DNA from 3 places in the Paenarthrobacter sp. NPDC089307 genome. Region 2 is predicted to be linked to each of the others. Evidence: riboswitches for the same ligand, from Rfam matches in the RefSeq annotation. Region 2 holds a riboswitch; each other region holds the start of a gene.
What was found. A riboswitch is a leader RNA that binds a small molecule or an ion and turns the genes downstream of it on or off. The one in region 2 is predicted to bind glycine.
Positions count from the first base shown of each region.

Region 1: it holds a riboswitch for glycine, as region 2 does, so the genes downstream of both, gcvP (aminomethyl-transferring glycine dehydrogenase) here and gcvP (aminomethyl-transferring glycine dehydrogenase) in region 2, are expected to answer to the same signal.
Region 3: it holds a riboswitch for glycine, as region 2 does, so the genes downstream of both, cycA (D-serine/D-alanine/glycine transporter) here and gcvP (aminomethyl-transferring glycine dehydrogenase) in region 2, are expected to answer to the same signal.

Region 1 covers NZ_JBFBHE010000003.1:201,851-209,390, reverse strand. Annotated here, with positions in the region: gene AB0N72_RS08510 (aminobutyraldehyde dehydrogenase) at 1-99, opposite strand, end outside; gene AB0N72_RS08505 (cytosine permease) at 112-1,554, opposite strand; gene speB (agmatinase) at 1,551-2,549, opposite strand; gene AB0N72_RS08495 (PucR family transcriptional regulator ligand-binding domain-containing protein) at 2,715-4,226, shown strand; glycine riboswitch at 4,301-4,399, shown strand; gene gcvP (aminomethyl-transferring glycine dehydrogenase) at 4,549-7,395, shown strand; gene gcvT (glycine cleavage system aminomethyltransferase GcvT) at 7,407-7,540, shown strand, end outside.
Region 2 covers NZ_JBFBHE010000002.1:700,316-707,855, forward strand. Annotated here, with positions in the region: gene gcvH (glycine cleavage system protein GcvH) at 1-121, opposite strand, end outside; gene gcvT (glycine cleavage system aminomethyltransferase GcvT) at 222-1,355, opposite strand; gene gcvP (aminomethyl-transferring glycine dehydrogenase) at 1,368-4,214, opposite strand; glycine riboswitch at 4,395-4,492, opposite strand; gene AB0N72_RS07110 (TetR/AcrR family transcriptional regulator) at 4,586-5,125, opposite strand; gene AB0N72_RS07115 (MFS transporter) at 5,199-6,749, shown strand; gene AB0N72_RS07120 (cyclodeaminase/cyclohydrolase family protein) at 6,771-7,430, opposite strand; gene AB0N72_RS07125 (amidohydrolase) at 7,522-7,540, shown strand, end outside.
Region 3 covers NZ_JBFBHE010000005.1:49,437-56,976, reverse strand. Annotated here, with positions in the region: gene AB0N72_RS13125 (prolyl oligopeptidase family serine peptidase) at 1-39, opposite strand, end outside; gene AB0N72_RS13120 (FAD/NAD(P)-binding protein) at 101-2,035, shown strand; glycine riboswitch at 2,111-2,209, shown strand; gene cycA (D-serine/D-alanine/glycine transporter) at 2,354-3,814, shown strand; gene AB0N72_RS13110 (ExeM/NucH family extracellular endonuclease) at 3,892-7,540, opposite strand, start outside.

The DNA.
Region 1 (7,540 bases), on a different contig from region 2:
ATGGCCCGCCGGAGGCAGAGGCAGAGGCAGAGCACTGGCCGAGGCACTGGCCGGGGCGTTGGAGCGGCGGACGGTGAACAGTTCAGTCTGGGTGGTCATGATGGTTCGCTTTCAGATGAGGTCTGCGCTGAGTGCAGGGGAGGGAAAGGGGGCGGCTTCCGTCTTCGGGCGGAAGACACGTGCCGCCACGTAGTAGAGCGGGGCTACAACAACCAGGCCGACGATCCAGGAAATATCCACGCCCCCAAGTGCGGCGGCCATCGGGCCTGTGTAGATGGCGGTTGCCGAGAACGGAACCTGGATCAGTGCGCCTGCTACGTACGAGCCGATGGCGACCCAATTGAACCGCCCGTAGACGCCGCCGTCGCGCTTGAAGAAGTCTTCAACCCGGTAGTCGCCGTGCCGTAGAAGGTAGTAGTCCACCAGGTTGATGGCTGTCCACGGGACCAGGACGTACATCAGGAAGGACAGGAAGTTGGTGTAGAAGAGGATGAAATTGTCGCGGGCAAAAAGTGCGATGGAGACCGCGAGGACAAAAAGGATGACGGCGGCGATGCTGCGGGTCTTGGCGCGGGGCAACCAGCTTGGCTTGAACGTCTGCCCGATGGTCAGCGTGCAGAGGACGCCGCAGTAGAGGTTCATGGCGTTCGACGCCGCGACGCCCAGGCAGAAGATGCCCACGATGATCAGCGTCCATGGCTGCAACAATGCGCCCAGGCTGCCAACGATCTCGACGTTGTCGGCGCTCATGGTCATGGCGAGCGTGCCCACCAGGGCGCCAAGGATCATGGGGAAGAGGGTTCCCAGGACGCAGCCCGAGTAGGAAGCCCAGAATGCCGGTGCTGAGCCGGTGCCTTGCGGCATGTAGCGGGAGTAATCCGAAACGTAGGGCGCGTAGGCCAGCTGCCACAGGGCGGAGACGGAGATGGTCCCCATGAAGCCGACCCAGTTGAAGTTGCCCTGTTCAAGGAAGCTGGCGGGCAAACCGTGGACCACCAGGATCCAGCCAAAGGCAAGCAGCAGCGCCAGGCCGGCCGCGACACTCAAGACGCGGGCGTAGGCGTGGATCAGCCGGTAACCGAAAATTGTGGCGATAACGCTGACCACGCCAATGATGATGATGCCCGCGTCAACGCTGATCCCCGGGCTCACTGCGGCCATGGCTTCCCCGCCGAACACCAGGTTGGCGGCAAAGAAGCCCACGTACATGACCACCACGATGACCACGATCAGCAATGCTCCGAAGGAACCGAACTGTCCCCGGGTCTGGATCATTTGCGCCACACCCAGTTGGGGGCCTTGGGCCGAGTGCAGCGCCATGAAGATGCCGCCCACCACGTTGCCGATGATGATGCCCACCAGTGCCGGGACAAAACCCAGGCCGAACACCGTGGTGGCCAAGCCGCCGGTCACGATTGTCATGATCATGATGTTGGAGCCGAACCAAATGGTGAACAGGTCGCGGGCCTTGCCGTGGCGTTCATTCAACGGGATGGGCTGGATGGTCTTGTCTTCAAGCCGAGGAACCTCGGTTGATGCTGCCGGCGTGCTCATGATGCACTCCGGGAAGCCGTCTCGAGTTCACGGACTTCAGTGGCCTTGCTGCGGTTGACCATCAGCCCCAGGAGATCGAAGACCAACGTGGCCGCCGCAACGGTGGTGATGTCGGCATGGTCGTAGGCGGGAGCGACTTCCACGACGTCGGCGCCCACGATGTCGATGCCGTCCAGTCCGCGGAGCAGCGCCAGGAGTTCGCGGGAGTGGAGCCCGCCCATCTCCGGGGTGCCGGTGCCGGGCGCGAAGGCCGGGTCCAGGACATCGATGTCGATGGACACATAGACCGGGGTGTCGCCCAGCCTGTCCTTCACGCGCTGGATGGCCGTCGGGACGCCGATGACGTCCAGGTCCGAGCAGCGGATGATCTGGAACCCGAACTCGTGGTCGCGGAGGAAATCGTTGCGGTCATAGACCGGGCCCCGGATTCCCACGTGCATCGACTTGTCCTCCACAAGGAGGCCCTCCTCGAAGGCGCGGCGGAAAATGGTTCCGTGCGTGATGGGCTGGTCGAAGTAGGTATCCCAAGTATCCAAGTGGGCATCGAAGTGGAGCAATGCCACCGGGCCATGGACCTTGTTCAACGCCCGGAGCATGGGCAAGGCAATCGTATGGTCGCCGCCGATGGAAATGAGCCGCTTGTCCTCACTGATGAGGGGCAACGCCTGCTCCTCGATCTCGCGGACCGCCCGGGTGATGTCGTAAGGAGTGCAGGCGATGTCGCCGGCATCCACAACCTGGGCTTCGTACACAGGCTCGACGTCGAGCTCCGGGTGGTAGCCGGGGCGCAGGAGCCGCGAGGCTTCACGAACGGCGGCAGGACCAAAACGGGCCCCGGGACGGAAGGAGGTCCCGCCGTCGAACGGTACGCCGACGATGGCGATGTCGTAGTCCGGAACGCGGTCGATCTGGGGGAGGCGGGCGAAGGTGCCCAGGCCTGCATACCGGGGGACCTTGGTTGCGTCCACAGGGCCGATGGGCTTGTGCGTTGTCATTGAAGAGTCCTTGGGGTGAGGGGTGCTCGCCGTTGAGCGGGAACTAAGTAATTCCATTGTTGGTGACGCGCATCACTCCCGAAAGCGCTACATTGACTACAAATGGCCGAGCCATTTAGACGAATGTCTAACCAGCCCGGAAACACGCAGAAAACGGAGCATCCCATGGCGATCACGGTGGCCGAACTCGTAGCCGAACCGCAGCTCGGACTCACCCTCCTGGCAGGGCAGGCCGGCCTGGACAATCGCATCACCTGGGCCCACACCTCGGACCTGCCCCGGCTCTGGGAATGGGTGACCGGCGGGGAGCTCATGATGACCAATGGCCTGTCCGTTCCCGCCGACCCGGAAGGCCAGGTGGCGCTCGCCGAGGCCCTCATGGACAGCGGAGCCAGCGCCCTGGCGATCGGGGAGAAGATGCACGCGCCGCCCCTCACGCCGGAGTTCCTGGCGGCATGCGAGCAGCTGCCGCTGCCCCTGATCAACATCCCGTATCCGCTGCCGTTCATCGCCATTGCGCGCTCGGTAGCGGAGTCCTCCCTGCTCGAAGAATCACGACGATTGCGCCAAACCGCGCGGGTCTATGACCTGCTGAGGACGGCCGGCGCCTCGGAGGACCACTGGCAGAGCCTGGTCCAGCGGCTCGCCACGGAGCTTGATGCGCAACTGTTCGTTGTGGACCGCCGCTGCCTCCATCCTTGGCATCCGGACGGGGAGGCCCTGCCGCAGTTCCTCACCGATGCCTGGGCTCCGTTGTCCGGCCACGCAACTCCTGCCGGGAAGAATTTCCAATGGCATCGGATCAGGGGCAGGCACGTGCTGACCATGGACATACCCACCCACGCCAGCGCGCTCATGGTTGTGCTGCCCAACAGCGAACCGCACCCGGACGCCGTCGTGCTCCTTCACGCCGCAACCGTGCTGGGACTGCAGCTTTCACGGATAGTGCTGTCGCTCGAAAGCCGTCACAGGTTGGCCGGCGAGTTCCTGCTGCAGGCGATGGACGGCCGCTTGGGCGTGGCGGAGATGGAGAGCCGGCTGTCCGGCTTTGGAATTGCGGCCCAGGATTTCCTGCTGGTCACCATGTCCGGGGATGGTTCCCAGGCAGCAACCGACGGCGACCGGCTGGCGAACGTCCACGTCGAACTGTGGAGGCACGGGGTTGCGTCGGCGTCCTTGAAGCGGAACAACAGGCTCCACGTGGTGGTTCCGGCCGACGTGCCTGATGATGTCCTGGTGCATTGCGCGGGTCCGGATGCCGTGATCGGAATCAGCGCGGTGGGTGCTGTTGCCAGTATCCAAAGGGCCCTCCAGGAGTCCCTCTGGGCGCTAGGATCTGCTCGCGCTAACAAGCTGCGGCTGGCACGTTACGCCCAAGGCCCATCGTGGCTCGGACTGACCGGCTTCGAGGAAGGAACGGCGTTGGTCCGGCGTCTTTTGGGTCCGATTTTCGATTACGAGCAAAGCCAGGACGGAGATCTCTTGGTCACGTTGAGGACCTACCTGGACTCCCAGCGGTCCTGGCAAAAGACAGCCGCTGCCCTGTTCGCGCACCGGCAAACAATCATCTACAGGATGCGGAAAATCGGTGAATTGACGGGCCTGGACATGGGCGAGACGTCCACGGTGGCGCAGTTGTGGTTCGCGCTCCAAATCCATGAGGCGATGCATCAGTAGCCCTGCCTTGCTTGCGCTTTTTCGAAACTACCCGCTATGGTGTGAAGCGTGTCACTGAGGTGGCGCAACGCTTTTGATCTGCGGCGGGAGAGTCCTGCCGGTACATCCAGTCAGGCGCCGTAGGAGCAAATCCTCCCCAGGAATCTCTCAGGCCCATGTACCGCCGCGGTTAGGCAACTCTGGAAAGCAGCCCGGGTAACCGGGCTCACCGACGGTGCAAGCAGGCAACCATTCCTGCGGAATCTCTCAGGTCCAATACAGAGCGGGGAGGAACACCACATCATCGTGGCGCTCACTGGGCGCCTGAATCATGGAGTTCCTCTTGACTGTTCAATCAACCCCCACCGCTTTCGCGGACCGGCACATCGGCGCCCGGCGCCAGGCCGATGTTGACACCATGCTCAAGGCCATCGGCTACGACTCTGTCGACGGCCTGGTGGACGTAGCCGTCCCCGATTCCATCCGCCAGTCCTCGCCGCTGACCCTTTCGGCGGCGCTGAGCGAGACCCAGGTCCTTACCGAGCTGCGCAAGCTGGCCTCGAAGAACAAGACCGCTGTCCAGATGATCGGCCAGGGCTACTACGACACCGTCACCCCGCCGGTCATCCGCCGCAACATCCTTGAAGCTCCGGCCTGGTACACGGCCTACACGCCGTACCAGCCCGAAATTTCCCAGGGCCGCCTCGAAGCGCTGCTCAACTTCCAGACCATGGTGCAGGACCTCACTGGCCTGCCCGTAGCCAACGCCTCGTTGCTGGATGAAGCCACCGCTGTGGCCGAGGCCGTGCTCCTGATGCGCAGGGCCAATAAGAACAAGACTGCCAAAGACGGCAAGACTGTCCTGGACGCGGACCTCCTCCCGCAGACCATCGCCATTGTGCGGGGCCGCGCCGAGGCACTCGGCTTCGAGGTTCTGGTCGCCGACCTTTCGGCCGGACTGCCCGACGGCGACATCAACGGTATCGTCCTGCAGCAACCCGGCGTTTCGGGCCGGGTCTTTAACCACGCTCCCGTGATCGCTGCAGCGAAGGAGCGCGGTGCCTTGGTCACAGTCGCAGCCGATCTGCTGGCACTCACGCTCATCACGCCCCCGGGCGAGCAAGGCGCGGATATCGCCGTCGGAACCGCGCAGCGTTTCGGTGTTCCGCTGTTCTTCGGTGGCCCTCACGCCGCTTACATGGCCGTGCGCGAAGGCATGGAGCGCACGCTCCCGGGCCGCATCGTCGGCGTTTCCAAGGACAACGCCGGCGTTCCGGCGTACCGCTTGGCGCTCCAGACCCGCGAGCAGCACATCCGCCGCGAAAAGGCCACGTCCAACATCTGCACGGCCCAGGCTTTGCTCGCGATCGTGGCGTCGATGTACGCCGTTTACCACGGTCCCGAAGGCCTGAAGGCGATCGCCGAAACCGTCCACGGTCACGCCCGTGTCCTGGCCACCGCGTTGCAGAAGGCGGGCCGCGAACTTGTGTCCGGGTCCTTCTTCGACACGCTCACCGTCCGCGTCCCCGGCAAGGCCGACAAGGTCATCTCCGCGGCCGAAGCACGCGGCATCAACCTTCGCTACGTCGACGCAGACACGGTTGGCGTTTCAGTTGATGAAACCACGACGCCGGAGGTCCTCTCCGCGGTTGCCGTCGCCTTTGGTGCCGGTCCGGTAGGGGAGGCGGCCGGGTTCGAGTTGGCTTCCGACGTAATCCGCACCTCCGATTTCCTGCAGCACCCGGTGTTCAACACGCACCGTTCCGAGACGCAGCTGTTGCGCTATATCCGCAAGCTGTCCGACCGGGACCTCGCACTGGACCGCACCATGATCCCGCTGGGTTCGTGCACCATGAAGCTCAACGCCACGGCGGAGATGGAGGCCATCTCCTGGCCGGAGTTCGCTTCGATCCACCCGTTCGCTCCGGACCACCAGACGGCTGGCTGGCGTGAGCTGATTTCCGGTTTGGAAGCTGACCTGACCGAGATCACGGGCTACGACCAAGTTTCCATCCAGCCCAACGCCGGTTCCCAGGGAGAGCTTGCCGGCTTGCTCGCGATCCGTGGCTACCACCACTCCCGTGGAGACCAGCAGCGCACCGTCTGCCTGATCCCGGCTTCGGCACACGGCACCAACGCTGCCTCGGCCGTGCTGGCCGGCATGAAGGTTGTTGTTGTGGCCACGGCATCCGACGGCACCATCGACCACGATGATCTCAAGGCCAAAATCGAGGCCAACAGGGACCTGCTCTCCTGCATCATGATCACCTACCCGTCCACGCACGGTGTGTACGACGCTGACGTCCGCGAGGTGTGCGATGCGGTGCACGAGGCCGGCGGCCAGGTGTACGTGGATGGCGCCAACCTCAATGCGCTGGTTGGCCTGGCCCAGCCGGGCAAGTTCGGCGGCGACGTCTCGCACCTGAACCTGCACAAGACCTTCTGCATTCCGCACGGTGGCGGCGGTCCGGGCGTTGGCCCGGTCGCTGCGAAGGCCCACCTGGCTCCGTTCATGCCGGGGGATGCAAACAACGCTTCTTCCGAAGGTGGCGTTGCCATTTCGGCTTCCCGCTTCGGTTCCGCCGGTGTGCTGCCGATTTCCTGGGCTTACGTGAAGCTCATGGGCGGCGAAGGGCTCACCGAGGCGACCAAGTCTGCCTTGCTGGCCGCGAACTACGTAGCCTCCCGCCTGGATGAGCACTTCCCGGTCCTGTACACGGGCGAAGGCGGACTCGTGGCGCACGAATGCATCCTGGACCTCCGCGAGCTCACGGTCCGCACGGGTGTCACGGCTGAAGACGTTGCCAAGCGCCTGATCGATTTCGGCTTCCACGCCCCCACGCTGGCGTTCCCGGTTGCCGGCACGCTCATGGTGGAACCCACGGAATCCGAAGACCTGGCCGAAATCGATCGCTTCATCGAAGCCATGATCACCATCCGTGGCGAGATCGAGCAGGTAGCCAGCGGGGACTTCACTGTTGAGAAGTCGCCGCTGCGCAACGCGCCGCACACGGCTGCCGCCGTCGTCAGTTCCGACTGGGACCGCGACTACCCCCGTGAGCAGGCCGCCTTCCCGGTCCACCACCTCAAGCAGGACAAGTACTTCCCGCCGGTTGGCCGCATTGACGGCGCGGCAGGCGACCGGAACCTTGTGTGCTCCTGCCCTCCCCTCGAAGACTTTGAGAACTAAAGGATCCTGAGATGTCTGAGAACTACACAGCTCTTTACGAGCAACACAAAAAGGCCGGCGCGTCCTTCACGGACTTCGGCGGCTGGCAGATGCCCCTTAAATACGAGTCCGAACTCGCCGAGCACCACGCCGTCCGCAACGCGGC
Region 2 (7,540 bases):
CGATGTCACCCAGTGCGTCGGTGGCAACTTCGGAGATACCAACGGACACGGAGTTCCCCTCGCCGCGGGAGACCCACTCGTGCTCGTCGGAGTACTGAAGTTCGGGCGCTACTTTGGGCATTCTGTTTCCTTTACGTGTGCTGAATGAAAATTGGTGGAGTTTTTGTACAGCTAATGCCTTTATAGCCGGGCTTTAGCGTCATTAGCTGTACAAAAACTCGCTACTTTTGGCGCTTGTAGAACGGTAGCGGAATGACCTCGAACGGCTCGCTCTTGCCACGCAGGTCGATGTCCAGTGCTGTCCCAAGCTCAGCATGCTCGACGTCGACATAAGCCAGCGCCACGGGGTACCCAAGCGTCGGGCTCGGCTGGCCGGAGGTCACCTCGCCCACGACCACACCATCCTTGAGTACCGGGTAGTGGCCGCGACCGGCCCTTCGACCCAGGCCCTTGAGGCCCACGAGCTTGCGTCCGGTAGTGGAGCCCGCCCCATCGGCCTTCAAAGCAGCGAGTGCTTCCTTGCCGACGAAGTCGCCTTCCTTGGACAACGCAACCACGGGGCCGAGGCCCGCCGCGAACGGGTTTCCTTCGCGGGAGAGTTCGTTGCCGTAGAGCGGCATGCCGGCTTCGAGGCGCAGAGAATCGCGGGAGGCGAGGCCTGCGGGAACCAGTTCTCCTTCTTCTGCGACGGCGGTGATGGCCTGCCACAGCGCGGCGGCGGATTCGTTGGGAACAAAGATCTCAAAGCCGTCCTCGCCGGTGTAGCCCGTGCGTGCAAGGAGCAGCTCCTGGCCGCTGCCTGCTACCAGGAACGTCACCTCGACGGCGGCGTAGTACTTGAGGTCCGTAACCAGCGCGTGCTGTTCCGCGGGCACAAGCCGCAGGAGGATGGCTTCGGCCAGCGGCCCCTGGACAGCGATGAGGGAAGTGGACGCGGAGGCATCTTCAACAACGACGTCAAAGCCAGCGGCGCGCTCCTTCAAAGCCTCGGCCACAACCGCAGCATTTCCCGCGTTCGGCACCACGAGGAACTTGTCCGCGCCGCGCCGGTACGTGATGAGGTCATCGATGATGCCGCCGTCTTCCTGGCAGATCAGCGAGTACTTCGCTTTGCCCTCCGCCATGGCGGAAATCCTGCCCACCAACGCGTAGTCGAGGAACTCTGCTGCCTGCGGACCGGTAACCCAGACTTCGCCCATGTGGGAGAGGTCGAACAGGCCTGCGGACTTGCGGACTGCGTGGTGCTCGGCCAATTCGGAGGAGTACTTGAGCGGCATCTGCCAGCCCCCGAAATCGGTGAAGGACGCGCCGAGCTTCTTGTGCTCTTCGTAAAGTGCGGTGTAGTTCTCAGTCATTGCAGGAACCCCTTAGTTTTCGAAGTCTTCGATCGGAGGGCAGGAGCAAACCAGGTTGCGGTCTCCAGCTGCGCCATCGATGCGGCCCACCGGCGGGAAGTACTTGTCCTGCTTGAGGTGGTGGACCGGGAAGGCGGCCTGCTCGCGCGGGTACGCACGGTCCCAGTCAGAACTTACGACGGCGGCAGCCGTGTGGGGCGCGCGGCGGAGCGGGGAGTCCTGCACGGAGAAGTCGCCGGCGGAAACCTGGTCGATTTCCTTGCGGATGGTGATCATGGCCTCGATGAAGCGGTCGATCTCCACGAGGTCCTCGGATTCCGTGGGCTCCACCATGAGCGTGCCCGCCACCGGGAACGCCAGCGTGGGTGCGTGGAAGCCGAAGTCGATGAGGCGCTTGGCAACGTCCTCGGCCGTGACGCCGGTCTTGGCCGTCAGTTCACGCAGGTCCAGGATGCACTCGTGGGCCACGAGTCCGCCTTCGCCCGTGTACAGGACCGGGAAGTGGTCGTTGAGGCGGGATGCGATGTAGTTCGCAGCAAGCAACGCGGACTTGGTGGCTTCGGTGAGGCCCTTGCCGCCCATGAGCTTCACGTAGGCCCAGGAGATCGGAAGGACACCGGCGGAACCGAAACGCGATGCCGAGATCGGGACGTCGTTGCCTTCGGTCCAGGATGCTGCGTCGCCGGGCATGAACGGTGCCAGGTGTGCCTTGGCAGCAACCGGGCCAACACCGGGTCCGCCACCGCCGTGCGGGATGCAGAAGGTCTTGTGCAGGTTCAGGTGCGAGACGTCGCCGCCGAACTTGCCCGGCTGGGCCAGGCCGACCAGTGCGTTGAGGTTGGCGCCGTCGATGTACACCTGGCCACCGGCCTCGTGGATGGCGTCGCACACTTCGCGAACGTCGGCATCGTAGACACCGTGCGTGGACGGGTAGGTGATCATGATGGCCGAGAGTGCGTCGCGGTGGGCTTCGATCTTGGCCTTCAGGTCAACGTGGTCGATGGTGCCATCAGGTGCAGTGGCCACAACAACAACCTTCATGCCGGCCAGCACAGCCGAGGCAGCGTTGGTGCCGTGCGCGGATGCCGGGATCAGGCAAACGTTGCGCTGGTCATCGCCGTTGGAGAGGTGGTAGCCGCGGATCGCGAGCAAACCGGCGAGCTCGCCCTGGGAACCGGCGTTGGGCTGGATGGAGACCTGGTCGTAGCCTGTGATTTCGGTCAGCTGGGCTTCGAGGTCGCTGATGAGTTCACGCCAGCCCTCGGTCTGGGAATCCGGAGCGAACGGGTGGATAGAAGCGAACTCCGGCCAGGAGATGGCTTCCATCTCTGCAGTGGCATTGAGCTTCATGGTGCAGGAGCCCAGCGGGATCATGGTGCGGTCCAGTGCGAGGTCCCGGTCCGAGAGCTTGCGGATGTAGCGCAGGAGCTGGGTCTCGGAGCGGTGCGTGTTGAACACCGGGTGCTGCATGAATTCACTGGTGCGCTCAACGGAACCTTCGAGAGCAAAGCCCTCAACGGAGTCAACCACGGTGGCACCGAACACCGAGGCAACCTCGGCGATTACCGCCGCCGTCGTCGTCTCGTCAACGGAAATGCCCACCAAATCAGCGTCGATGCCGCGCAGGTTGATGCCGCGCGCTTCGGCCGCAGCCACAAGAGAGGCGGCCTCGCCGGGCACGCGCACCGTGATGGTGTCGAAGAACGAGCCATGCAGGACCTCGACGCCGGCAGCCTTCAGGGAAGCGGCGAGGGTGCGGGCGTGGCTGTGGGCGGTCTCGGCGATTGCCTTCAGGCCCTCGGGACCGTGGTAGACCGCGTACATCGAGGCAACGATGGCGAGCAACGCTTGCGCAGTACAGATGTTGGATGTGGCCTTCTCGCGGCGGATGTGCTGCTCGCGGGTCTGCAGCGCCAAGCGGTAGGCGGGGACACCGGCGTCGTCCTTGGAAACGCCCACCAAGCGGCCCGGCATGGAACGCTCGAGGCCCTTTTGGACTGCCATGTAGGCGGCGTGCGGGCCGCCGAAGAACAGCGGGACGCCCAAGCGCTGCGCGGAACCGACTGCGATGTCGGCACCCTGCTCGCCGGGAGGGGTGATGAGCGTCAGCGACAGGAGGTCGGCAGCAACGGTGACCAGCGCGCCGCGTTCCTTGGCGTCGGCGATGACCGCAGAGTGGTCGAACACGTGGCCGGACACGCCGGGCTGCTGGAGGACGACGCCGTTGATGGCACCTTCCGGAAGGCCGAGGGACAGGTCCGCGACCTCAACCTCGAAGCCGAGTGCCTCGGCGCGGCCCTTCACGATGGCGATGGTCTGCGGGAGGCAGTCGGCGTCGAGGACGGTCTTGCCGTCCTGGGCGGACTTGTTCTTATTCGCCCTGCGCATCATCAGCACGGCCTCGGCTACAGCAGTGGCTTCATCCAGCAGGGAAGCGTTGGCAATCGGCAGGCCGACGAGGTCCTGGACCATGGTCTGGAAGTTCAGGAGGGCCTCGAGGCGGCCCTGCGAGATTTCCGGCTGGTACGGCGTGTACGCGGTGTACCAGGCCGGGGATTCGAGGATGTTTCGGCGGATGACCGGCGGGGTGATCGTGTCGAAGTAGCCCTGGCCGATCATCTGTACGGCCGTCTTGTTTTTGGAAGCGAGCTTGCGAAGCTCTGCGAGGACCTCAACCTCCGAAAGGGCGTCCTGCAGGGTCAGGGCAACGTCCTGCCGGATATCGTTCGGAACGGCGGTGTCGACCAGCGAGTCAACGGTGTCGTAGCCGACAGACTTGAGCATGGTGTCAATGTCGGCCTGGCGGCGTGCGCCGATATGCCGATCGACGAAGGTGGTGGAGGCAGAACTAACCGTCACGAAGGAACTCCAATACTTGGGCGGCGTTTGGGTACGCCACAGCGGCTCGGGTTCCTCCCCGCTCTGTATTGGACCTGAGAGTTTCCGCGCGTTGTCTGCACGACAAATCGCTTGCACCGTCGGTGAGCACAGCGCCCCTTCACCCGGTTGGGCGGAGTGCCTGCTGCTTTCCAGAGTTGCCTCGCCGCGGCGGTGCGTGGGCCTGAGAGATTCCTGGGGAGGGTTTGCTCCTACGGCGCCTGCATCACGTGCCTGCAGGACTCTCCCGCCGCAGATCGAAGGCATGTTCAGTTGTACTTGGGCGCGTTGTTGGGCACGCCACAAGCGTTAATTGTCCTACGTGCGGGCCGCTGCGGCAAATGGATAAAGCCTCACTTGCGGAGACGGTCCAGGACGCCCAGAAGGATCTCGACGTCGGCCTCCCGCGCTGCCGTGCCGACGCCCTGGCCGCCCTCAAACATCGCGTTGAAGTACAGGCCATCGCCCATGTAGCTGACGGCTTTGGCGATCTCCGGGCCCACGTCCTGGGCCAGTACGTCCAGCCACTGTTGCTGGATGCCGGCAAACCTGCGTCGGGTTTCCTCATGCGCTACTTCAGCCAGCCTGGTGGCGGCCACGAAGGCCCGGTCCATGGGGGTATCGGCCCACAAGGAGGTCCGAATGAAGTAAGCAGCGCTGCCATCGGGCGCAGTCTTCATCTTTTCTATGTCCGCCTGGGCCAACTCATCCAAGCGTTCCAGCAGGGCGCTGATCAGCGATTCCTTGTTGGGAAAGTGATACAGCAGCCCTCCTTTGGAGACTCCTGCCCGTTTCGCTACGGCGTCAAGCGTGGCCGCACGCTCCCCCACCTCAATAAGGAGGGCTTCGAAGGCATCCAGGACGGCGTCCCGGGCAACTGGTTTTCGTGGCATGTGTACATCATTCCCTAAAGACTTGGGGGGTTTGAATTTGTAACTGTACCGTCCAGACGGTACAGTAAGTTGCATGTTATCGCCGTCCTCAACACAAGCACCCCGTTCCGCCCGCCCCTCCTTGGGTCAGGCAGCACCGTGGCGCGACTGGACGGCCCTGGCGCTCCTGATGTTCCCGGTACTGCTGGTGGCCGTCGACAACACCGCGCTCACCTTTGCCCTGCCCGAGATCGCCCGCTCCCTGGACGTGGGCGGTATCCAGCTGCTCTGGATCGTTGACGCCTACCCGCTGGTGCTCGCCGCGCTGCTGGTTTCCATGGGCAACCTCGGTGACAGGATCGGACGACGCCGGTTGCTCCTGATCGGCAGCACAGGCTTCGCGGCGGTTTCGGCTGCTACGGCGTTCGCGCCGTCGGCGGAATGGCTTATCGCCGGCCGCGCCGCACTCGGCGTCTTCGGTGCCATGCTGATGCCGTCAACGTTGTCCTTGATCCGGAACATCTTTACCGATCCCAACCGCCGCCGCCTGGCCATCGCGGTATGGGCCGCAGGCTTCTCCGGCGGCGCTGCCCTGGGCCCCATCTTCGGCGGCTGGCTCGTAGAGCACTTCTGGTGGGGCGCCGTGTTCCTGGTGGCAGCGTTCCTGCTCCTGCCCCTGCTGGCCTTTGGCCGGGTACTGATTCCCGAATCCAAGGACGCCAACCCCGGCCGGGTGGACGTGCCCAGCATTGTACTGTCCGTGGTCACCATGGCTCCGTTCGTCTACGGCATCAAGGAATTCGCGGTCCACGGCTTCGGTGCATCCGCAGCTGCCTTCATGGGCTTCGGCCTGGTGATGGGCATTGTGTTCGTCCGCCGTCAGCAGAGGATCGAAAGCCCCATGCTGGACGTTTCCCTGTTCAAGAACAAGGTGTTCAGCACGGCAATCGTGGCAAACGTCTTGTCCTTGTTCTCCATGACGGGCTTCATCTACTTCTTTGCCCAGCACCTGCAGCTGGTTGAAGGGCAGTCCCCCATGGAAGCCGGCATCGCCATGATTCCGGCACTCCTGGCCACGGTCATCGCCGGCTTGCTGGTGGTGCCCCTGGTCAAGCGCGTGCGGCCTGGATTCGTGGTGGCCGGCGGATTGACGCTAAGTGCCATCGGCTATCTGGTTGCAGTCATGGGCGACCATGGAACCGGACCGGTATTCCTCTTGTCGGCCCTCACAGTGCTCGCGGTGGGTGTCGGTGCGGCGGAAACCATCTCCAACGACCTCATCCTGGCTTCCGTGCCGGCAGACAAGTCCGGAGCTGCCTCGGCCATTTCCGAAACCGGCTACGAACTCGGTTCGCTCCTGGGGACGGCGGTGCTCGGCTCGATCCTCACAGCGTCCTACCAGCACAACCTCGTCATTCCCGAGGGCGTCCCCACCGAAGCCGCCAGGAAGTCCGGGGAGACACTGGCTGGTGCCGTGGACGCAGCCTCGGGCCTTCCTGCCCAGCTCTCCGAAGCACTGACCGCCGCCGCCCGGGTTGCCTTCGACTCCGGCGTCCACATCACTGCGGCGATTGGGCTGGTACTGATGGCCGGAGCGGCAGTGATGGCCGCCGTCGTACTCCGCAAGGTGCCCAAGGCAAAGTAGAGGAGTACACGGCGAAGCCGGCTACACCGCTTCGGTTGGCGCGGCCATATTGTCGACGCCGGCAGTCAGCTGGTCGATTCGCTCCAGCGCGTCGCTGAGCCGGCTGACCGTGGTCCACAGGCCCGGATGCTGCTCCCTGACCTCCTCAAGCGGAGTTCCCGCGGAGGTCAGGGATGCGAGGTCGAAGCTCACGTTGGTCCGGGCCCCGGCTATGGCGGCCCGCAGCGCGCCAAAACCAACCACGACGTCGGCAATGAGGGCCGGATTTCCATGGGAAGCAAGCCAGCCAAGGTCCTCGATGGCGTCGATGGCCCGCTCACCAAGCACGGCTGAGGCTTTGGCTGCGTCCACGGAAGCCCGATGGATGGCTTCTTCACGTTCCGTTCCTGGATCCAGCCGGAAGGCAGCCCCAAAAGCGTTGGAAGCAGAGGCGTCGTCATCCGCGAGCTTTAGGGCGTCTTTCCTCAACTGGTGGGCCCGGGCATGAATGCCGGAAAGTTCGTCCCGCTGGTCATCATCGGGCTCTGTGTAACCGGCCACCATGGACGTCAAAGCAGCGGCTATGGAGAGCATGACACCCGTCCCGGCGCCACCCCCGGGCGAACCGCTGGACTCGGCCAGGGCCTTTGTCCAGTCTTCGACCGTGGACTGCTGCGTGGTGACTGGTTCGGATTTCGTCATGCCATCAAGTGTGCCGTGACTGTCCAGTTTTCACACATGCCCCATGGATACACTGGCCAGACCAAAGGCGTCGAACGAAGAGGGTAAACCCATGACCATTGACCTCGAAG
Region 3 (7,540 bases), on a different contig from region 2:
CTCGGGAAGTGGCGACTGATCAGCTGCTGTGGTGGTCATCGCCCCATCCAAGCAACACTGTTCGACCGTAAGCAAGTCACTCAGAAGCTAGGCTTTGAACGTGGCTAAATCGCAAACCAACCGTGTTGCCCTTATTGGGGCCGGCCCCCGGGGCACCAGTGTCCTTGAGCGGTTGCTCGCGAACTGGGTTGCGGACGGCGCAGGGGGGTCCCTGCACATCCATGTCGTGGATCCATATCCCGCCGGTGCCGGCCATGTGTGGCAGCCGGAGCAGTCGCGCTTGTACCTGATGAACACCCAGTCGTTCTATCCCACGCTGATACCGGAGGAGCCCGGGTTGGCAGCGCCACTTGCGGGCGGTTCCTTCGATCAGTGGCGCGAGGCCCGGCGTCGGGATGGCATGGGCCTGAACGACGCAGAGAAGGCCGAGCTGGCCACCCTGGACTCCCACGACTTCCCCAGCCGCGCGCTCTACGGGCGCTACTTGCGGCAGACCCTGGCGGAGCTGCTGGACCGGCTGCCCGACGGCGTCGAGGTCACCTTCCATGAAACGCTCGCCGTGGCGGCGCGTCCGGCAGGCGGGATGTTCGACGTCGAACTCGCCAACGGCGCGACGCTCACCGTCGGTTCCGTGGTGCTGGCGTTGGGCCACATCGAGTCACGGCTGAATCCTGAGCAGAAGGCCTTCAAACGCGCCGCGGACGAACTGGGCCTGCTCTACTTTCCGCCAGCCCCGCCGGCCGACGTTGACTGGAGCGAAGTGCCGGACAACGAGCCCGTTCTTGTCCGCGGCATGGGCTTGAACTTCTTTGACGTCATGGGCCAGCTGACCGAGGGCCGCGGAGGCAAGTTCGTGGAGGCCGGCGCGCCCGGGGCCGGGGTGCTGGAGTACCGGGCATCTGGCCGGGAGCCCAGGATCATCGCGGCTTCCCGCAGGGGCACTCCGTACCGCGCCAAAGCTGGGTTGGACGGCTATTACCCCCGCAGTATCACCATGCGCTACCTGACCGAGGACGCCGTGGACCGCTTCCGGGCAGCAGGCATCCAGCCCGGCTTTGACCATGACCTCTGGCCGTTACTGCACCGGGATGCGTTGTGGGCCTACTATTCAACGCTGTCCCGGTCCCAGCCCGCCGCGATCAAGGACCCGGCGCAGTTCCTGGCAGACCTCGAAGACGCGCTCCAACCGCATGCCCACACCACCGCGAACTGGGAAAGCGATGTGGAGGTCCTTGTTGAAAAACACGTGGTCACTTCACGGCGTTTGAACCTTCGCGGGCTGGCGTCGCCGCTGGCGGGCCGGACGTTCGCTTCGCGGCGTGAACTGGATGCAGCGGTCACCGCGTATCTGGACGATGACGCGCGGCGCTCGGCGCTTGGGGAAGCCGACCCCGTGAAAATGGCCATCGGTGCGCTCCACACCGGCAGGGCCATCCTCAAGACCGTGGTGGCTGACGGCGGCATCACTGACGAGTCATGGCTGGCAGGGTTGCGGGGCTGGTTCGAGTCGTTCGTCGAAGGATTGGCCAGCGGCCCTCCCGCGCTGCGTTCGGAGCAGCTGGCCGCCCTGGCGCGTGCCGGCGTCGTAAGTTTTGTTGGACCGGACCCCAAGTTCAGCGTGGACCGTGGCTCCAGGGTGTTCCGGGCCGCCTCCCCGTGGGTGCACGAAGGGCCCGCGGAGGCGCGGACCCTGATCGAGGCGATGTCGCCTGCGAACAGGGTGGGCATCAACATCTCTCCGCTGCTTGAGCAGCTCATGGCCGATGGCTTGGTGCGAACCAAGATCATGATGAGTGTGGAGGGGACGCCGATGCAGACCACGGGCCTTGACGTCGAGCCGCACCCGTACCGTCCCAAAGCGGCCAACGGATCCGTCACAGAAAGCATGTATGTCCTGGGCCTACAGTTGTCCGCCTCGCAGTGGGGAAATGCCATCGCAGCGGAGGCCCGTCCGCGGTCAGGACCCGCCTATGCCAGTGGTCAGCGGACCCTCCGGGATGCTGACGAGATCGCCCGTAGCATCCTGGGCCTCTAGGCCGTTGGGGTTGCGCGGCCTGCCAGCCTTCGTTACTGTGTGAGCTGCATCACCGGATAGGGTGGTGCACGCTTATGATCTGCGGCGGGAGAGTCCTGCCGGTACATTTCGACAGGCGCCGTAGGAGCAAACCCTCCCCAGGAATCTCTCAGGCCCATGTACCGCCGCGGTTAGGCAACTCTGGAAAGCAGTCCGACAACCGGGCTCACCGAAGGTGCAAGCAGGCCCATGCCTGCGGAAACTCTCAGGTCTACCTACAGAGCGGGGAGGAACCCGAATCAATGTGGCACCTTGTGCCGCCTGAACGACGGAGTTCCTTTGACGATTCATCCTCCCACTGGCGCCGAATCACCCCATCTCGAGCGCCAGCTCAGCAACCGCCACATCCAGCTCATCGCCATCGGCGGAGCAATTGGCACCGGCCTCTTCATGGGCTCGGGCAAAACCATATCCGCGGCCGGCCCATCCGTCATCTTCGTGTACATGATCATCGGCTTCATGCTGTTCTTCGTCATGCGGGCCATGGGCGAACTGCTGCTAAGCAACCTGAATTACAAATCCTTCAGCGACTTCGCAGCAGACCTCCTGGGCCCCTGGGCCGGGTTCTTCACCGGCTGGACCTACTGGTTCTGCTGGGTCATCACCGGCATCGCAGATGTGATCGCCATCGCCGGATATTCGCAGGAACTATGGCCCTCCCTTCCCCTGTGGGTACCGGGCCTGATCACCATCGGGATCCTCCTGCTCCTGAACCTGGCAACCGTCAAAGCCTTCGGTGAGACCGAATTCTGGTTCGCACTCATCAAGATCGTGGCCATCGCAGCGCTCATTATCGTGGGCCTGTTCATGATCTTCAGTGGATTCCAGTCCGATGCCGGCCCGGCCAGCTTCACCAACCTGTGGAGCCACGGCGGTTTCTTCCCGAACGAGTCCATGGGCTCCGTGGCTGGTTTCCAGATCGCGGTGTTCGCGTTCGTAGGCATCGAACTGGTGGGCACCACCGCCGCTGAAGCCAAGGACCCGGAGAAGAACCTCCCCAAGGCCATCAACTCCATCCCCATCCGTGTGCTTCTCTTCTACGTGGGTGCGCTCATCATCCTCATGTCCGTCACGCCCTGGACCCAGTTCGCCGCCGGCCACAGCCCCTTTATTGCCATGTTCTCCCTGGCCGGCCTCGGCGCAGCAGCCACCATCGTGAACCTGGTGGTGTTGACGTCAGCCATGTCCTCGGCCAACTCGGGCATCTACTCCACCTCGCGCATGGTGTTCGGGCTCGCGCAGGAGGGTGACGCGCCCAAGGTGTTCGGTGCCCTCTCCGGACGCAAAGTACCCCGCAACGCACTGTTCCTCTCGTGCGTCCTGCTGCTGTCCGGCGTCGTACTGATGTATGCCGGCCAGGACGTTGGCAAGGCGTTCGACATGGTGACCACCGTGTCCGCGGTCTGCTTTGTGTTCGTCTGGTCGATCATCCTGGCAAGCTACCTGGCCTTCCGGAAGCGCAGGCCGCACCTGCACGACGCATCGGCGTTCAAGATGCCAGGTGGCGTGGCGATGGTGTGGGTGGTGTTCGCGTTCTTCGCTTTCGTGCTGTGGGCGCTGACCACCCAGCCTGACACCCTGCTTGCTTTGCTTGCCACGCCCCTATGGTTCGTCATCCTGGGCGTCGCATGGTTCTTGATCCGGCGCCGTCCAACACACCTGGCCCGTTATGCGGCGTTCCAGGCGGAGCTGCAGCGCGATGCCGAGCGCGTCCGGGAGCCGGAACCGGCGAACAAGTAACTCCGCATAACAAAACCGGGCCCCTCACGAGGAAAATCGTGAGGGGCCCGGCCTTCATTCGTCACTCGAGGAGGTGCTTAGCCCCTCAAGCACTTCTGGTACTCCAACCAGGCGAAGGCATACCGCAGCCAGCCCACGATGTCATACCACTTGGACGGCTTGGTGGGCGGGGTGCACTGTGGCGGTTGAGGCCCGCTGTCGGCAATTTTCACCAGCGCCTTGACCACAGTTCCACTTTCGACGGCGGTCAGTACCAGGGTGCCTGTGCCTGCGGCCGCCGCTGCGGGAACCTTGAGGTTCACCGTGGCCGCACCCGCTGTAACAGGAACATCGCCGAGCACCACGGCGGCACCCTTGGCGTCAGTGAAGACGGCCTTGAGTGTGGCGTTTGCCGGGCTGCCGATCGAGGTGAGGTCCAGCTTGGAGACAGCCAGGCTGATCGGCGATCCGGCCTTTACCTCGGCTGCCGTGGAATTGGCCACGGCAACCGAACGGCGTGCGAAGTCCGGGGACACAGGCTTGTGTTCGCGCAGGTACTTGATCCACGCATCCCGGTCAACCAGTCCGGTGTCCTTCGTGTTGCTGCCTTCCTTGAACACCCGGAAGTTGTCACCGCCGGTTGCCAGGAAGCTGAAGGTGCCAAGCCGGTACTGCTTTGCGGGGTCGATCACAGTTCCGTTGACCCAGATGCCGGTGATGCGGTCACCTGCGGGGCGGGCGGCGTCGTAGGTGTAGTTGACGTTCTTGGACAGCCCAAGCTGCTGGTACGGACGGCTGGGGACGGTGCCATCAGGGTTGGTCTGCCACTGCTGCTCCAGGAGAGTCTTGAACTGTGCGCCGGTGAGGGACGTGGTCCACAGGTTGTTCACGAATGGCAGGACCGCGTTGGCTTCGGCGTACGTGATGATTCCGTCGGGTGCATAGTACAGCTCGTTACGCAGTCCACCCGGGTTCACGACGCCGATCTCCGCCGCACCGAGTTCCGGCGCCTTGAGCGTGTCCACCAACGAGTCTGCCACTAGGTTTCCAAGCGTCGATTCGCTCGCGCGGTCATCGCGCTTCGGGGCTCCGCCGGCGGGGTCCGGAGTGAAGGCCGTGGTGATATCAGCGGTCACCGCGCCCACCGCCTGGTTGCCGATTTCAGCAGCCTGGGCAAGGGCCTTTTCCACGATCGCCTTCACGGCAGCCACCCGCGGGTAGGCGGCAACGAGGCTGTCAGCCGTGTCCGTTGTGCGGTCCACGACTGCTGCCTTGTAGGCCGTAACGGACTTGGTTGCGGTATCCACGGTCAGCGTCACGCTGCCCACGTTTTCGCCGTAGTTGCCGGTCTGCACAATCGGCCGGGTCTTGCCTGTAGCTTGTCCGTTGACGTCCAGGACCGGAGCATCCCAGGCGTATTCCTTGTGCGTGTGGCCGGTGAAGATGGCTGCCACGTCGGGGCTGGTTTCGTTGACCAGTTTGGCGAAGGGTCCGCCTGCGGCCACCTCTTGCTCAAGGGTGGCCCCTTCGGGCGTTCCTGAAGCAGCGCCGTCGTGGTTCTCCACGATGATGAGGTCTGCCAGGTTGTCAGCCTTGATCTTCGCGGCCACGCGGTTGATGGCCTCCACCGGGTCTCCAAACTCGAGGTCGGTGATTCCCGCAGGGGTCACCAGGGACGGGACTTCCTGCGTGACAGTGCCGATCACGGCCACCCGCATTCCATTCATGTCCAGGACTTTGTACTCCGGAAGGACCGGAGTGGTGGTTCCCTTCTGGTAGACGTTCGCGCCCAGGTACGCGAACTTTGCGTTGGTACCTCCGGCAACGACGCGGTCGCGCAAATCCTGCCATCCGCCGTCGAACTCGTGGTTGCCCACGGCGGAAGCCTGCAGCTCCAGCGCGTTCAGGACGTCAATGGTGGGCTGGTCCTTCGCCACGGAGGAGGCGAACAGGGATGCGCCGATGTTGTCACCTGCGGAAATAAACGCCGTTGCGCCCGGTGCTGCGGCCGCGCGGAGCTTCTCCACGGTGCCCGCGAAGAGCACGGTGTTGGAGTCGATGCGGCCGTGGAAATCGTTGATGCCCAGGAACTGCAGGTCGACAGTGGCCGGTGCCTCGGGAGCCAGGTTCAGGCCAACCACAACGGGGTCGTGGTCACTGGCCCGGAACTCGTCCCCAGCATAGTAGTTGGTCACATTGTTGTTATACCTGCTGTATTCGAGCGCCACGGATTCAACCGAGTTGATGTTCCAGATGTCGGTTCCTGTGACCTTTCCAGCCGCCGAAGGCGAGGCCAGAATGTGGTCCAGCGATCCCACCATGCCGCCGAACAGATACGAGTGTTTGCCCGTGCCGGCCTCAAGGTCGGTGTACCCCGCGCCCGTGAGGACGTTGATGGGATCTTCCTTGGCGTAGGCGTTGAAGTCGCCGATCAGGAAGACCTTGTCCGTTCCCTTGGACGTCTGGAGGTCCTTGGAGAACTGGAGCAGGGATTCGGCCTGCTTGGTCCGGGCGATGTTGGACGCGCCCTGGCCTTTGTCGGTGTCCTCCGGAGTGGCCGCAGAGCCCTTGGACTTGAAGTGGTTCACGATCGCGATGAACTTCTTGTCATCGGCCGCCCCGGCAGGCTTGAATACCTGTGCCAAGGGCTTGCGGGCGCTTGCGAAGGCCACGGTGTCGTTGTGGATGATGGACTCGCCCACGGGCTCGGCCGCAGCTTTCTTGAAGATGAACGCGGTGCGGATCATGTCTTCGTCGCTCAGCGGGGGAGCGTTGGCGGGAGTGCGCACGTAGTCCCACACGCCAGGCGTCTTCACGTTGAGCGCGTCAACCAGCTTGGACAGGGCATCATCCCGGTTCTTGCCGAACTGTGCCGAGTTCTCGATCTCTTCGAGGGATACGACGTCGGCTCCGGACTTGTTGATGGCCGCTACGATCTTGGCTTGCTGGCGTTCGAAGTTCTCCGCGTTGGCGGCACCGCGGGCGTTGCAGCCTTCCTTGACCGTGATCGGGTTGCCGTCGCGGTCGGTGTAGAAGACGCAGCCGCTCAGTTGGTCACCTGTGGTGGGGAAGTAGTTGAGCACGTTGAAGGAAGCGAGCTTGAGGCTTCCCCCGACATTTGCCGGGCCGTCGGGCCGGGTGGTGGTGAACGACGCCGGCTGGACGGAATCCGCGTTGGCGGGGGTCAGTGCGGTCAATGGCTGGAATTTCCAGGAGTTGTTGCCGTACCCCAGGATCACGTCCGTGCGGAACGTCGCTGACGATCCCACACGTACGGGATCCGACGTCGTCAAGTAAGGCAGCTGCAGGGCCTTCGTGGTGGCGTCTTTGAGGAAGTTCGTCGAGGCGCCGTCGTCAAGCTTGATGCCCCGAAGCGCGTTGTCCGCAACCACCGCGGCGTACTCGGGCGAGCCGTAGCTGGCCACCGCCGTCGGCTGTACCAAGGGGGACGTACCGGCGGCGAGGCCGATCTCGCCGTACTGGTTCAGGGAGTAGTTGTCCGTCACCGTGAAATCGCCTTGCGGCGCGACGAGCATGCCCTCCAGGCTTTCGCGGGCGGCGTCATTGGCGGGCAAAGCGAACGGAGTGGATTTGACCTCGGGTGCTGCCTCGGTGAGCTTCCTGAGCCCGGCGGCCTCGACGGTGAGCTGGGTCTGGTTGGCGAACTCGCTGACTGCGCCGGTGAGTTCCAGGTAGTCGCCCGGCTGGACCGCTGCCGCCGTCGTGGGTGAATAGACGAACAAAGCG